Regions from separate parts of the Streptomyces sp. NPDC024555 genome, predicted to be linked through region 1. Evidence: riboswitches for the same ligand, from Rfam matches in the RefSeq annotation. Region 1 holds a riboswitch; the other holds the start of a gene.
What was found. A riboswitch is a leader RNA that binds a small molecule or an ion and turns the genes downstream of it on or off. The one in region 1 is predicted to bind glycine.
Positions count from the first base shown of each region.

Region 2: another riboswitch for glycine. It lies ahead of gcvT (glycine cleavage system aminomethyltransferase GcvT); the one in region 1 lies ahead of gcvP (aminomethyl-transferring glycine dehydrogenase).

Region 1 is NZ_JBVHKV010000018.1:144,795-152,551, forward strand. Features, by position in the region: gene ACZ4FH_RS28490 (hypothetical protein) at 277-870, shown strand; gene ACZ4FH_RS28495 (DUF5999 family protein) at 1,192-1,398, shown strand; gene gcvP (aminomethyl-transferring glycine dehydrogenase) at 1,496-4,381, opposite strand; glycine riboswitch at 4,575-4,672, opposite strand; gene ACZ4FH_RS28505 (PRC-barrel domain-containing protein) at 4,786-5,154, shown strand; gene ACZ4FH_RS28510 (DNA polymerase IV) at 5,079-6,569, opposite strand; gene ACZ4FH_RS28515 (MerR family transcriptional regulator) at 6,671-7,288, opposite strand; gene ACZ4FH_RS28520 (bifunctional nuclease family protein) at 7,447-7,757, opposite strand, start outside.
Region 2 is NZ_JBVHKV010000002.1:304,876-312,632, reverse strand. Features, by position in the region: gene cynR (transcriptional regulator CynR) at 1-827, shown strand, start outside; partial or broken gene ACZ4FH_RS04005 (SAM-dependent methyltransferase) at 906-1,217, shown strand; gene ACZ4FH_RS04000 (L-serine ammonia-lyase) at 1,251-2,633, opposite strand; gene glyA (serine hydroxymethyltransferase) at 2,798-4,060, opposite strand; gene gcvH (glycine cleavage system protein GcvH) at 4,081-4,458, opposite strand; gene gcvT (glycine cleavage system aminomethyltransferase GcvT) at 4,560-5,675, opposite strand; glycine riboswitch at 5,816-5,907, opposite strand; gene ACZ4FH_RS03980 (AAA family ATPase) at 6,077-6,763, shown strand; gene ACZ4FH_RS03975 (enhanced serine sensitivity protein SseB) at 6,893-7,663, shown strand.

The DNA.
Region 1 (7,757 bases):
CCGACCGCGACGCGGGAAAAACCCGAGGCGGTGACTGCGCCGCGCGCATCGAATCAGCGTAATCTCCGCATAATAAAGTCCGGATACCGCCTTGTCGGCAATCACCACGACGGCTAGTGGAAACATCGTGTGAACACGTGTCGTATAAACTCCGCGGACGAGGCAGAGAGTTGACGCACCGGCCCAGTCACCGGCCTCCTCTGGCCCCGCACGCCGACACCGCCGTCTGCACCCGCCCACGCACCACCGTGTCTCCGAAGTGAGAGGCGACCCACTATGCCGCTGCATGTTCCCCCGGCCCCCGCGCCCGCCCTGCGCAGCGTTCTCGCGGCCCTCGGTTCACCGACCGCCGTCCGCGAGGCCCGCACACCAGCACTGCGGTCCGCCCAGGAACCACTGAGCCCCGATCACCCGCTCCCCGTCCACGTGCTGGACCGCATCGCACCGGGAGCCCTCGCGCCGACCACCCGCCTCATCGGCTGGCGCTTCCTGATCCGCGGCACGGAACGGGCCGTCGCCGCGGCCGACACCATGCTCACGCCCGACGGCTGGGCGTTCTCGCACTTCTTCGAGGGCCCGTACCTCGCCTCGACCGAACTCGCCCTGCGCCAGGCGGAGGCGGCCCCCACCCCGTACCAGCCGCGGCTGCTGTCCATCCCCGAGCTGTACATGCTCGCGCTCTGGCTGCACGGCGACATCGCGGCGGACGCCACCCTCGGCGCCCCCGCCCCGGCCGATCTCCTCGTCCCGCTCGCTCCCGCCCCACCGGGTATCGCGGCACACCGTCCGCACCGGGTCGCCGATCTGCTCCCCGTGATCACCACCCGTATCGCACCCGGTCCCGGCCCCCTGCTGGGCTCGCCCGCCTGAGCCCCTCCCCCACGCCTCATGCGCGGCGCCCCGTCACCGGTACCCCGGCGGCGGGGCGCCGCGCATGCCCGCGGGAGCCGGGGGTCCATCCGGACTAGCCCCATCCGGCCACCCCGAACCACCCGAAGGGACAGTGCAGTTGCGCTGAACCGTCCGGCTGGGTGACGCGTCATGAGAGGAGAAGGAGCGCTGCTGCGAAATCCCTGCGGAATGACGTCCGTGGGGCAACACTGGGATCGGACCGATCGATACGGGGGAGCGGTCATGAACACCTCGTCCAGCCGCAGGACATTCAACTCGACGCAGCGAAAGAACCCATCCATGTGCCAGCACCAGCCACCCTGCCCGACAGCCGACTCCGCCGACCGGGAAGCCGCCCGTCTGGTGGCCCATCACCCGGAACAGGGCTGGAGCCTGCTGTGCAACGGCGTCCTGCTCTTCGAGGACACCGGTGAGCTGCTTCCCGACGGACAGATCATCGCCCCGCACCGGCCGTTGGGCACCGGCCGGGTGGCGAAGGCGGCCTGAGCCGCAGGTACGGAAAAGGGGCCGGCCCGGAGAGATCTCCGCACCGGCCCCCACGCGTGTCCGCGTCACGCCGCCCGTTCGCGACGTCGCTCCCGGATCAGTCGTCGTACGCGTCCAGCGGCGGGCACGAGCAGACCAGGTTGCGGTCGCCGAACGCGCCGTCGATGCGGCGCACCGGCGGCCAGTACTTCTCGGCGGGCGAGACCCCGGCCGGGAAGACCGCCGTCTCGCGGCTGTAGGCGTGCGCCCACTCCCCGCCCAGCGCGGCCGCGGTGTGCGGGGCGTTGGCCAGCGGGTTGTCGTCCCCGCTCCACTCGCCCGAGGCCACCTTCTCGATCTCGGCGCGGATGGCGATCATCGTGTCGCAGAAACGGTCCAGCTCCGCCAGGTCCTCGCTCTCGGTCGGCTCGATCATCAGCGTGCCGGCGACCGGGAACGACATGGTCGGCGAGTGGAAGCCGTAGTCGATGAGGCGCTTGGCGACGTCGTCGATGCTGACGCCGGTCGCCTTCGACAGCGGCCGGAGGTCCACGATGCACTCGTGCGCGACGAGGCCCGCCGGGCCGGTGTACAGGATCGGGTAGTGCGGCTCCAGCCGCTTGGCGATGTAGTTGGCCGCGAGTACGGCGACCTGCGTCGCGCGCTTGAGGCCCTCGCCCCCCATCAGGCGTACGTACGCCCAGGAGATGGGCAGGATCCCCGCCGAGCCCCAGGGTGCCGCCGAGATCGGTCCGACGCCGGTCTCCGGGCCCGCGGCGGGCTGCAGCGGGTGGTTCGGCAGGTACGGCGCGAGGTGGGCGCGCACACCGACCGGGCCGACGCCCGGACCGCCGCCGCCGTGCGGGATGCAGAAGGTCTTGTGCAGGTTCAGGTGCGAGACGTCGCCGCCGAAGCGGCCCGGCTTGGCGAGACCGACCAGCGCGTTGAGGTTGGCGCCGTCCACGTAGACCTGGCCGCCGGCGTCGTGGACCTCGGCGCAGATGTCGGCGACGTGCTCCTCGAAGACACCGTGGGTGGACGGGTAGGTGATCATCAGCACCGCGAGCTCGTCGCGGTGCTGCGCGATCTTGGCGCGCAGGTCCTCGACGTCGACCTCGCCGTCGTCGGCGGTCTTCACCACGACGACCTTCATCCCGGCCATCACGGCGCTCGCGGCGTTGGTGCCGTGGGCCGAGGACGGGATCAGGCAGACGGTCCGGTTCTCGTCACCGTTGGCGCGGTGGTACGCGCGGACGGCGAGCAGGCCCGCGAACTCGCCCTGCGAACCCGCGTTGGGCTGGAGGGAGACCGCGTCGTAGCCGGTGACCTCGGCCAGGCGCTCCTCCAGCTCGTGGATGAGCGTCAGGAAGCCCTCCGCCTGCTCGGCCGGGGCGAACGGGTGCAGCGCGCCGAACTCGGGCCAGGTGATGGACTCCATCTCGGCCGTCGCGTTCAGCTTCATGGTGCAGGAGCCGAGCGGGATCATGCCGCGGTCCAGCGCGTAGTCCTTGTCGGCGAGGCGGCGCAGGTAGCGCAGCATCGCGGTCTCGGAGCGGTGCTGGTGGAAGACCGGGTGGGTCAGGATCGCGTCGTCGCGCAGCAGCCCCTCGGGCAGCGCGTCGGCGGTCGTGGCGTCCAGCGCCTCCACGTCCGCCTCGACGCCGAAGGCGGCCCAGACGGACTCGACCAGCGTGCGGGTGGTCGTCTCGTCGCAGGCGAGGGAGACGGTGTCGGCGTCGACGAGGCGGAGGTTCACCCCGCGGGCGCGGGCGCCCTCGACGACCGCGGCGGCCCCGCCCGGGACGCGGACGGTGAGCGTGTCGAAGTGGGCGTCACCGACCACCTCGACGCCGCCGTCGCGCAGCCCCCGCGCCAGGATCGCGGCGTAGCGGTGGGTGCGGCGCGCGATGGTCCGCAGCCCCTCGGGGCCGTGGTAGACCGCGTACATGCCGGCCATGACGGCGAGCAGCACCTGCGCGGTGCAGATGTTGCTCGTGGCCTTCTCGCGGCGGATGTGCTGCTCGCGGGTCTGGAGCGCCAGCCGGTAGGCCTTGTTCCCGTCCGCGTCCACGGAGACGCCGACGAGGCGGCCGGGAAGGCTGCGGGCGAACTTCTCGCGGACGGCCATGTAGCCGGCGTGCGGTCCGCCGAAGCCCATCGGGACGCCGAAGCGCTGGGTGGTGCCGACGGCGATGTCCGCGCCCAGCTCGCCGGGCGAGGTGAGCAGCGTGAGCGCCAGCAGGTCGGCGGCCACGGTGACGATCGCGCCCAGCTCGTGGGCCTGCTCGACGAGGGGGCGCAGATCGCGCACGGCTCCGGAGGCGCCGGGGTACTGCAGGAGCACGCCGAAGACGCCGCGCTCGGCGAGGTCGGCCGGGATCCCGTCGCTCAGGTCCGCGACGACGACCTCGACGCCGGTGGGCTCGGCCCGGGTCTCGATGACCGCCACGGTCTGCGGCAGGGTGTCGGCGTCGACCAGGAAGACGCCCTGCTTGACCTTGCCGACGCGCCGCGCCAGGGCCATGGCCTCGGCGGCGGCGGTGCCCTCGTCGAGCAGCGAGGCACCGGAGGTGGGCAGCCCGGTGAGGTCGGCGACCATCGTCTGGAAGTTCAGGAGGGCTTCGAGGCGGCCCTGGGAGATCTCGGGCTGGTACGGCGTGTACGCCGTGTACCAGGCGGGGTTCTCCATGACGTTGCGGAGGATCACCGGCGGGGTGAAGGTGCCGTAGTAGCCGAGCCCGATCATGGGGGCCAGCACCTGGTTGCGGTCGGCGAGCGTGCGCAGCTCGGCCAGGACCTCGGCCTCGGTACGGGCGTCCGGCAGGGCCAGCGCCTCGGCGCTCTTGATCACGTCGGGCACCGCGGCGGCGGTCAGCTCGTCCAGCGAGCCGTAACCGACCTGGGCGAGCATCTTCGCCTGGGCCTCGGCATCGGGACCGATGTGGCGCTGCTCGAACGGGATTCCCTGTTCCAGCTGGGCGAGCGAAGGGCGACGGGGGGTCATGATGGAGGCCTCCTGGTCTGTCACGACCTGCGAGGGGCACCACGGCGCGGGGTGCCCGAACGGCCTCCCCCTCTGTCATCTCAACCTGAGAGCTTCACCGATGCCCGCGGGGCGCACCGGTTTTCACCGTCGGTGAGGGAGGGACCCGGCACGGCACACGCCGTACGGAACCCGCCCTGCTTTCCAGAGTGACCTCGTCCGTGCGGTACGGGGGCCTGAGAGATTCCGGGGAGGATTTGCTCCTTCGGCGCCCTCCGGAGGGCTTCCGGAGGACTCTCCCGCACGGGGTCAGCAGCCGTATCCAGCCTACCAGCGGGGTCCCCGGCTCCCTTCCCGAGTGGCCGGGACCACGATTGTGGACTTCTGTAGTGCCTGTGGAGTAGCCGCGACCAGTGGGAGGGACCGTGCAGACCGACATCGATCCGCGCAGCCTGATCGGCCGCAAGGCGTTCGACCGCAAGGGCACCAAGATCGGAACCGTCGACGAGGTGTACCTCGACGACGCCACCGGTGTGCCGGAGTGGGCGGCCGTCCGCACCGGGCTGTTCAGCCGGGACGCCTTCGTCCCCCTGGAGCCGAGCGAACTGGTCGACGAGACGCTGCGCGTCCCCTTCGACCGCGCCCTGATCAAGGACGCCCCCGACTTCGGCGTGGGCCGCCACCTCTCGCCGGAGCAGGAGCTCCAGCTCTACCGGCACTACGGTCTGGACTCGGCACCCGACGCCGCTGGCCCCGACCGTGACTTCGGCAGGCTGGCCGGCCACGAGGAGTAGTCCGCCGGATCGCTCACGAGCGGCAGGGGCTCGGCGGGCCGCAGCTGCGGGTCGTCGGTCCGGAACGTCCGCACCCGGCCCGGCGGCGATTCCGGCTCCTCGAACCGCACGGTGACGCGGCCGACCCCGCTCCCCTGCACCCAGCCGTGTCCGTATGCCTCGTGGAGCACGTCGTGCCCGGCCGGCCAGCGCCGCGCGGCCCGCTGCTCGGGGCTCTCCTCGCTCTCCCCGCCCTCCCCGCCGTCGGGGGCGTGACGGCCGTCCCCGGGCTCCTGCGGCGCGCCCTCGGGCCGGTGGGGCTCCGCGGCCTCGGCGGCGGCCCCGGCGGCCGCCGCCCGCTCTCCGGCCGCCTGCGCGAAGAGATCCTCCTGGGTGAAGTCCGCCAGCCCCGTGACACCGACGCCGAGCAGCCGTACGCCCCCGGTGGTGTCCACGCCCTCCAGGAGCCGCGCCGCGGCCTCCCTGACCACGGTGGGGTCGTCGGTGGGCCCCCGGAGGGTCTCGGAGCGGGTCAGCGTGGAGAAGTCGTAGCGCCGGACCTTCAGGACCACCGTGCGCCCGGAGCGCCCGGCCCCCTTCAGCCGGTGGACACAGCGGTCGGCGAGCCGTTCGACCTCGGTCCTGATCCGGACCCGGTCGTGCAGATCCGTGTCGAAGGTGTCCTCGACGGAAACCGACTTGGCGTCCCGTTCCGCGACGACGGGCCGGTCGTCGCGGCCCAGGGCCATCTGGTGCAGCGCGGTGCCGTGCGCCTTGCCCAGCAGCCGTACGAGCTCCGCCTCACCGGCCTCGGCGAGGTCGTCGACCGTGGTCATACCCGCCCGGCGCAGATGGTCGGCGGTGGCGGGTCCGACTCCGGGCAGGGTGCGCACGGGCATGGGCGCGAGCAGTTCCCGTTCGGTACCCGGTTCGATCAGCAGGATGCCGTCGGGTTTGGCCTCCTCCGACGCGATCTTCGCCAGCATCTTGGAGCCGGCCAGTCCGACGGAGCCGCTGAGCCCGGTCACGGCCGTGATCGCCGCGCGCAGCCCGCGGCCGATCTCCAGGGCGGACGCGCTGTCGTCCGCCGTCCCGCCGGCCTCCAGGTCGACGAAGGCCTCGTCGAGGCTGAGCGGCTCCACCAGCGGGGACAGCTGACCCAGCAGGGCCATGACCTGGTCGCTCACCGTGCGGTAGAGGCCGAAGCGCGGGACGAGGTAGGCGGCGTTCGGCGCGAGTCTCCGGGCCTGGGCCATGGGCATCGCCGAATGCACCCCGAAGCGCCGGGCCTCGTAGGAGGCGGTGGCGACGACCCCGCGCGGCCCCAGCCCGCCCACCACGACCGGTTTGCCGCGCAGGCTGGGCTTCGCCGCCTGCTCCGCCGAGGCGTAGAAGGCGTCCATGTCCAGATGCAGGATGGTGGGCGCGGCTCTCACATCACCCGATGGTGCCCTACGGCACTGACAGTCGCCCCGTCACGACGGCGGCCACGCGCCGGATCCTCCGGTGCGTGGCCGTCCTGCCCTACGGGGAGCGGTCAGCCGGCCCGGTTGCGGCGGCGGGCCAGCTCGTCGGTGGGGTTGTTGCCGATCAGTGTTTCGCCGGTGTCGACGCGCTCCCCGTGGAGCTGGGAGAGGGCGGCGTCCACATCGCGCCAGACCACCCCGACGGCGATCCCGAAGACGCCCTGACCGCCCTGGAGCAGATCGACGACCTCGGCGGGCGAGGAGCACTCGTAGACGGTCGCCCCGTCGCTCATCAGCGTCATGCGTTCGAGGTCCTGGAAGCCGCGGGCCCTCAGGTGCTGCACGGTGGTGCGGATGTTCTGGAGGGCCACACCGGTGTCCAGGAAGCGTTTCACGATCTTCAGCAGGACGACGTCCCGGAAGCTGTAGAGCCGCTGGGTGCCGGAGCCGTAGGCCGGGCGGACGCTCGGCTCCACCAGCCCCGTACGGGCCCAGTAGTCGAGCTGCCGGTAGGTGATGCCCGCGGCGGCGCAGGCCGTCGGTCCTCGGTAGCCGATGTCGTTGGCCGCTGTCACGCCGTCCCCCGCCACGGCGGCCGGTGCGACCGGCTGCCTGATGGTGTGGCCGGCCGTACTCCCCTGCTGCGGATACGGCGCGCCCGCTGCCGTACCGTCGCCGCTGTTTCTCACGCCGACCTCCGTCCTTGACCTGCCCACTCGAAGGTAGGCAGTCACTCGGGGTGCGTCAACGATCGCCACACTCGGCACGCCGAGTGATAATCACCCTGAGGGTGGTTTCCCGTGCCGTTCGACCGGGAAAGGCTTGTCGGATGCGCGCCCCGGGGACGTCACTGACTGTTCGTACCGAAGTCCTCCGGTGAGATCTGGTCGAGGAACTCGCGGAACTTCTCCACCTCGTCCTCCTGCTCGTCCGGGATCGCGATCCCCGCGTCGTCGAGCACCCCGTCACTGCCGTAGATCGGCGTTCCGGTGCGCAGGGCGAGCGCTATGGCGTCGGAGGGACGCGCGCTCACCTCGACCCCGCTGGCGAAGACCAGCTCCGCATAGAAGACCCCTTCCCGGAGATCCGTGATCCGGACCTCGGTGAGCTCCTGGCCGACGGCCTCGAGCACATCCTTGAAGAGGTCATGGGTCAGCG
Region 2 (7,757 bases), on a different contig from region 1:
TGCACATCTCCCAGCCCACGCTGTCCCAGCAGATCAGGCAACTGGAACGGACCCTGGGCGTGCAGCTGCTGGACCGGACCGGCCGCACGGTCCGGCTCACCGACTCCGGAGCCGTCTACCTCGCCCACGCCCGGAACGCCCTGCGGGACCTCGCCGCCGCCGAGCGCGCCGTCCACGACGTCACCGACCTCTCGCGCGGCCATCTGCGCCTCGGTGTCACGCCCACCTTCACCGCGTACCTCGTCGGCCCGCTCGCCGCCGAACTGCGCGCCCGCCACCCCGGCGTCACGCTCTCCCTGACCGAGACGACCCAGGACCGCGTCGAATCGGCCCTCGTCGCCGACGCCCTCGACCTCGGCATCGCCTTCACCGGCGCCCACCACCCCGGCGTCGGCGCCACCGCCCTCTTCGAGGAGACCCTCACCCTGGTGACCGGCGACCGCCACCCCGGCGCGCCCACCGGACCGCTACCGGCCGACACCCTCGGAGACGTGGAACTCGCCCTGCTCAGCGGGGACTTCGCCACCCGCACGCACATCGACGCCTACCTCGCCCGGCACCGCACCGCGCCCCGCATCACGGTCGAGGCCAACTCCGTCCAGGCACTCACCGAGATCGTCCAGCGCACCGGCCTCGCCACCGTCCTGCCCGCCGCCGTCACCGACGACCACCCCCACCTCACCCCCGTCCCCCTCGACCCGCCCCTCCCGACCCGCACCGTCGCCCTGCTGCGCCGCACCGACGCCTACGAGAGCGCCGCGTCCCGCGCCTTCACCGGGCTCGTCCACGCCCTGGTCCGCGAGCGGGGGTATGCCGCGCCCGCGTGAGAGTCCGGGGGAATCGGCCCGGGGCCGGGGTAGGGTCCGCCGTGACGACCGAAGGAATCCACCGGTCCGGGCAGTTCCGCAACGGCGACGGGCCGTACGTCTTCATCGCCGAGGTCCCCGGGCTCCACGCTCGCCATGACCTTCCTGCCGGCGCCCGGCCTCGTCGACGAGGCCGGGCGCTCCGGTCTCCGGGCGAGCGAGAAGGGCGCCCGGACATCCGGAACGCCCTTCATCAGCTTCTGCACCCCCCAGGAGATGCCGGCCCTGGCCCGCGAAGCCGGGTTCGCGGACGCCCGCCACGTGCCGGGGACGTCGCTCGCCGACCGCTACTTCGCCGATCGCACCGACGGCCTGCGACCGTCGAGCGGGGAGGACCTGCTGCCGGCCACCGTCCGACCTCCGCCCAGCGGCGCCGGACGGGCCTCAGCACTCGATGATGTTCACCGCGAGCCCGCCCCGGGCCGTCTCCTTGTACTTCACGGACATGTCCGCCCCGGTCTCCTTCATGGTCTTGATGACCTTGTCGAGGGAGACCTTGTGACTGCCGTCGCCGCGCAGGGCCATCTTCGCCGCGGTGACGGCCTTCACGGCGGCCATGCCGTTGCGCTCGATGCAGGGGATCTGGACGAGGCCGCCGACCGGGTCGCAGGTCAGGCCCAGGTTGTGCTCCATGCCGATCTCGGCGGCGTTCTCCACCTGCTCGGGGGTGCCGCCCAGGACCTCGGCGAGGGCGCCGGCGGCCATGGAGCAGGCGGAGCCGACCTCGCCCTGGCAGCCGACCTCGGCGCCGGAGATGGAGGCGTTCTCCTTGAAGAGCATGCCGATGGCGCCCGCGGCCAGCAGGAAGCGGACGATGCCGTCCTCCTTCTCGGCCTCGGTGGCGCCGCCCGCCGCGAAGTTCATGTAGTAGTGGAGCACCGCCGGGATGATGCCGGCCGCGCCGTTCGTCGGGGCGGTGACCACACGGCCGCCCGCGGCGTTCTCCTCGTTGACCGCCATCGCGTAGAGGGTGATCCACTCCATGGCGTGGGCCTGGGGGTCGCCCTCGGCGCGCAGCTGGCGGGCGGTGGTCGCGGCGCGGCGGCGGACCTTCAGACCGCCGGGCAGGATGCCCTCGCGGGCCATGCCGCGCGACACGCACGCCTGCATGGCGCGCCAGATGTCCAGCAGCCCGGAGCGGATCTCGTCCTCGGTGCGCCAGGCGCGCTCGTTCTCCAGCATCAGGGAGGAGATCGACAGACCCGTGTCGCGGGCCAGGCGCAGCAGTTCGTCGCCGGTGCGGAAGGGGTGCTTGAGGACGGTGTCGTCGAGCACGATCCGGTCCTCGCCGACCGCGTCCTCGTCGACGACGAAGCCGCCGCCGACCGAGTAGTACGTCTTCTCCAGGAGCGGTGCGCCCTCGTGGTCGTACGCGAAGACCGTCATGCCGTTGGCGTGGTACGGCAGCGCCTTGCGGCGGTGCAGGACCAGCTGCTCGTCGGCGTCGAAGGGGATCTCGTGCATGCCGAGCAGGTTGATCCGGCCGGTCGCGCGGATCGCCTCGACCCGTTCGTCCGCCGTCTCGACGTCGACCGTACGCGGGGACTCGCCCTCCAGACCGAGCAGCACGGCCTTGGGGGTGCCGTGGCCGTGCCCGGTGGCGCCGAGCGAACCGTACAGTTCGGCCCGTATCGAGGCGGTGTGGGCGAGCAGGCCCTCGTTCTTCAGACGGCGCGCGAACATCCGGGCGGCGCGCATCGGACCGACCGTATGGGAGCTGGACGGGCCGATGCCGATCGAGAACAGGTCGAAGACCGAGATGGCCACGGGGAACTCCTAGGGGTTGGTAGACGCCGTTGTCTGCCGGGTGGTGCGGTACGGGCGGGGTGCCCGGAAAGCAGGGGACAGAGCGGAGGACAAGGGACGGGGCACCGCACTCACCTCTCAGTGTGCGCGGTGCCCCTCCCGGACGCGCGGACGCGCCGGTCCGGCTACTTCTTCAGGCCGGGGTACAGCGGGAACTTCTCGGCGAGCGCGGTGACCCGGGCCTTCAGGCCCTCCGCGTCGTAGGCCGGCTTGAGGGCCGAGGCGATGATCTCGGCGACCTCGGTGAAGTCCTCGGCGCCGAAACCGCGGGTGGCGAGGGCCGGGGTGCCGATCCGCAGGCCCGAGGTGACCATCGGGGGCCGCGGGTCGTTCGGGATGGCGTTCCGGTTGACCGTGATGCCGATCTCGTGGAGCCGGTCCTCGGCCTGCCGGCCGTCCAGCTCGGAGTTCCGCAGGTCCACCAGGACCAGGTGCACGTCCGTGCCGCCGGACAGCACGGAGACGCCCACCTCGGTGACGTCGGGCTGGACCAGACGCTCGGCGAGGATGCGGGCGCCCTCCAGGGTGCGCTGCTGGCGCTCCTTGAACTCCTCGCCCGCCGCGACCTTGAAGGAGACGGCCTTGGCCGCGATGACGTGCTCCAGCGGACCGCCCTGCTGGCCCGGGAAGACCGCCGAGTTGATCTTCTTGGCGAGCTCCTGGGTGGAGAGGATCACGCCACCGCGCGGGCCGCCGAGGGTCTTGTGCGTGGTGGTGGTGACGACGTGGGCGTGCGGCACCGGGTTGGGGTGCAGGCCCGCGGCGACCAGACCGGCGAAGTGCGCCATGTCGACCATCAGGTACGCACCGACCTCGTCCGCGATGCGGCGGAAGGCGGCGAAGTCCAGCTGGCGCGGGTAGGCCGACCAGCCGGCCACGATCAGCTGCGGCTTGGACTCCTTGGCCAGGCGCTCGACCTCGGCCATGTCCACGACGCCGGTGTCGTCGACGTGGTACGGGACCACGTTGTAGAGCTTGCCGGAGAAGTTGATCTTCATGCCGTGGGTCAGGTGACCGCCGTGGGCCAGGTTCAGGCCCATGATCGTGTCGCCCGGCTTCAGCAGCGCGAACATCGCGGCGGCGTTGGCCTGCGCACCGGAGTGCGGCTGGACGTTCGCGGCCTCGGCGCCGAAGAGCGCCTTGATGCGGTCGATCGCGATCTGCTCGACCACGTCGACGTGCTCGCAGCCGCCGTAGTAGCGGCGGCCGGGGTAGCCCTCGGCGTACTTGTTGGTCAGGACGGAGCCCTGGGCCTCCATGACCGCGACCGGAGCGAAGTTCTCCGAGGCGATCATTTCGAGGGTGGACTGCTGGCGGTGGAGCTCGGCGTCGACGGCGGCGGCGACGTCCGGGTCCAGCTCGTGGAGGGAGGAGTTGAGAAGCGACATCAGGTGGTCCCTTGGGGTCTTTAGTTGCCGGAGAACGCGGTGTACTCGTCGGCGGAGAGCAGGTCCTCCGGCTCCGCCGCGACGCGCACCTTGAACAGCCAGCCGCCCTCGAACGGAGCGGAGTTCACCAGCGACGGGTCGTCCACGACGTCCTGGTTCGCGTCGGTGACCTCACCGGTCACCGGCGAGTACAGGTCGCTGACCGACTTGGTCGACTCCAGCTCGCCGCAGGTCTCGCCCGCGGTCACCGTGTCACCGACCGCGGGGAGCTGGGCGTAGACGACGTCGCCGAGCGCGTTGGCGGCGTACTCGGTGATGCCGATCGTCGCCACACCGTCCTCGACGGCCGACAGCCACTCGTGCTCCTTGCTGTACCGCAGCTGCTGGGGGTTGCTCATGACCTGAATTCTCCTGTACGCGGGGGAGTGCTGATGGACGGTGGTCTTACGGTGTGAGACAGGACTGCGTCACGTCGCGCGGGGTCCCGCCTCCCACGGTGCTACTTGCGCCGCTTGTAGAACGGCAGCGCCACGACCTCGTACGGCTCGTGGCTGCCCCGGATGTCGACGGCGACGCCCTCGGTGCCCGGCTCGGCGTACGCCGCGTCGACGTACGCCATGGCGATCGGCCTGCCCAGCGTCGGGGAGGGGGCGCCGGAGGTGACCTCGCCGACGGTCTCGCCGCCGACGACGACCGGGAAGCCGGCGCGCGGGACCCGGCGGCCCTCGGCGACCAGGCCGACCAGCTTGCGCGGCGGCGCGGTCTCGGCGCGCTCGGCGGCGGCCTCCAGGGCCTTGCGGCCGACGAAGTCGCCCTCCTTCTCGAACTTCACGACCCGGCCCAGACCGGCGTCGAACGGGGTCAGCGCGGTGGTCAGCTCGTGCCCGTACAGCGGCATGCCGGCCTCCAGGCGCAGCGTGTCGCGGCAGGAGAGCCCGCACGGGATCAGGCCGCGCGAGGCACCGGCCTCGGTGAGGGCCTTCCACAGCTCCTCGGCGTGCTCCGGCGCGACGAACAGCTCGAAGCCGTCCTCGCCGGTGTAGCCGGTGCGGGCGATCAGGGCCGGCACCCCGGCGACCGTGCCGGGCAGACCGGCGTAGTACTTCAGACCGTCCAGGTCGGCGTCGGTGACCGAGGCCAGGATGGCGGGGGACTCGGGACCCTGGACGGCGAGCAGCGCGTAGGCGTCGCGGTCGTCGCGCACCTCGGCGTCGAAGCCCGCGGCGCGCTCGGTGAGCGTGTCCAGCACCAGCTGGGCGTTGCCGGCGTTGGCGACGACCATGTATTCGGTCTCGCCGAGCCGGTAGACGATCAGGTCGTCCAGGATGCCGCCGTCCTCGGCGCAGATCATCGTGTAGCGGGCGCGGCCCGGGGAGACGGTGCCGATGTTGCCGACGAGCGCGAAGTTCAGCAGGTCGACGGCCCCGGGTCCGGTGACCGTGATCTCGCCCATGTGGGAGAGGTCGAAGAGCCCGGCCTTCGTGCGGACGGCGTTGTGCTCGTCGCGCTCACTGGCGTAGCGCAGCGGCATGTCCCAGCCGGCGAAGTCGGTCATGGTGGCGCCCAGCGAACGATGCAGGGCATCGAGGGCGGTGAGACGGGGGGCGGTGCTCATGGATAAGGCTCCCAGGGCATGACGACGAGGACGGTCCTCCCCATCTGTCATCGGAACCTGAGAGGTTCGCCGGGAGCCCCCGAGGGGGTTCGGCTTGCACCTTGGGTGGGGCCGCCGGGCGGCCCGCTTTTCAGATCTGCCTCATCCACGCGGTACGGGGCCTGAGAGATTCAAGGGAGGGACTTGCTCCTTCGGCGCCCGGCCTGGGCCGGGACTCTCCCGCGCGGATTCGAGCGGCCTTTATGCAGTTGACCCGGTCATCATCGCACGGTGTGCGGGAGAGTGGGATGCGGGGACGGGCAGCGGTCGCGACGGGGTTCCGGCGGGTCGGACGGTTGTGCCGCATTACCTTTTCTTTACACTTCATGGGCAGGTGAGGGTCGGCCGACAGGGGGAGGGCGATGACATCGCAGCGGTACGCGACGACCGCGGGGGTCGCGAGCGGCGCACTGCCCGCTCAGCCGGGAGCGCCGGCGAGGGAGGCGGTGGGCCCGCGCGCGCCCGTCGTCCGTGACCTGCGGGACCGCGCCGGACGCGGCCCGTGCGCGCTGCACTTCGCGGCGGGCGACGTGGTGGTGGTCTCCGGACTGCCCGGCAGCGGGAAGTCCACGCTCATCGCGCGCACGGTCGAGGTCCGCGCCGTCGACTCCCAGGACACCCGGGACCGCTGGGCGGCCCGGATGCCGGCCTTATGCCCGTACGCCCTCTACCGTCCGCTGGTCCGCGTCGCGCACTACTGGGGTCTCTGGCGCGTGCTGCGCTCCGGCGTCTCTGTAGTGGTCCACGACTGCGGCACCCAGTCCTGGGTGCGCAACCTGCTCGCCCGCCATGTCCGGCGGCGCGGCCGGACCCTGCACCTGGTGCTGCTGGACGTCACCGAGGAGACGGCCCGGCGGGGCCAGCGCGACCGCGGCCGGGGCGTCTCCGGCTACGCCTTCGCCCGCCACCGCAGGGCCGTGGGACGGCTGCTGCGCGAGACCGCCTCCGGCCTGCTGCCGCGCGGCTGCGCCTCGGCGGTCCTGCTCGACCGGGAGGCGGCGGGGCTGCTCGCCCGGATCTCCTTCGCAGACGCACAGACCACGGAGTGACCGCGGACCGTCCGAGTGCTGGACGGTCCGGCGGCGGGGTCCGGATCCGGCCGTACGGAGATAATCTCTAGGCCGCGAGAGGCCGCGAGACAGCGCGTACCCGGTTGCCCGGGGTGAGAGAGGGACACAGTGGACATTCCGGCACCGGCCCGGTCCGACGCGCAGGGCGGATGGCCGGCCAATGAGCTCGAAGAGGTGCTGAGCGCCTCGCTCGGCAGCCCGGAGGCGGGCGGCCGGCTGGTCGAGGTGCTCGGACGCAGCCAGGTCTGGGTGCCGCTGCCGGCCGGCGGCGGCCCGGACTCCGGCGTCCTCGATCTGCCGACCCTGGAGATCGAGGGCGCTCCCTATGTCCCGGTCTTCAGCTCCGAACAGCAGTTCCTCACCTGCGTCGGCCCGCACATGTCCTTCACCGTCGCGCCCGCCCGCGACTTCGCCCGCGGACTGCCCCCGCAGCTGGGCATCGCCGTCAACCCGGGCGGAGCCGTCGGCATGCCGCTGCCCCCGCCCGCCGTGGCCGAACTCTGCCGGGCCGGCCGCACCGCGCTCGACGGACCCGCCAGCGGCGGCCGGGTCCGGCTGTTCGAACCGGACTGGCAGGAGGAACCCGTCGACTTCCTCGCCGCCGCGGCCGGGGAGTTCCAGGAGAGCGGCGTCGTGCGCACCGCCCGCCGCGCGCTGGCCAGCATCGAGGGCGGCGACCCGGTCCTCTTCGTCGGCGTCGAGTTCTCCACCTGGGACGGGGCCGGGCGCAACGCCCCCATGGACGCCCTGGGCCGGGCGCTGGGCCGGGTCGAGGTCCGCTGGCCGGTCAATCTGGTCCTGCTCGACGTCGCCCAGGACCCGGTCGCCGACTGGATGCGCTCCCGGGTGCGCCCCTTCTACCAACGCGCCGAGGTGTAGGGCATGGCCCCGGGCCGTGGCGTCAAGCCGGTGTCAGGGCCGCCGCATAAGCTGGTTTGATGGGCTGGTGCCTCGGCACCGTGCCGTCCCCGAG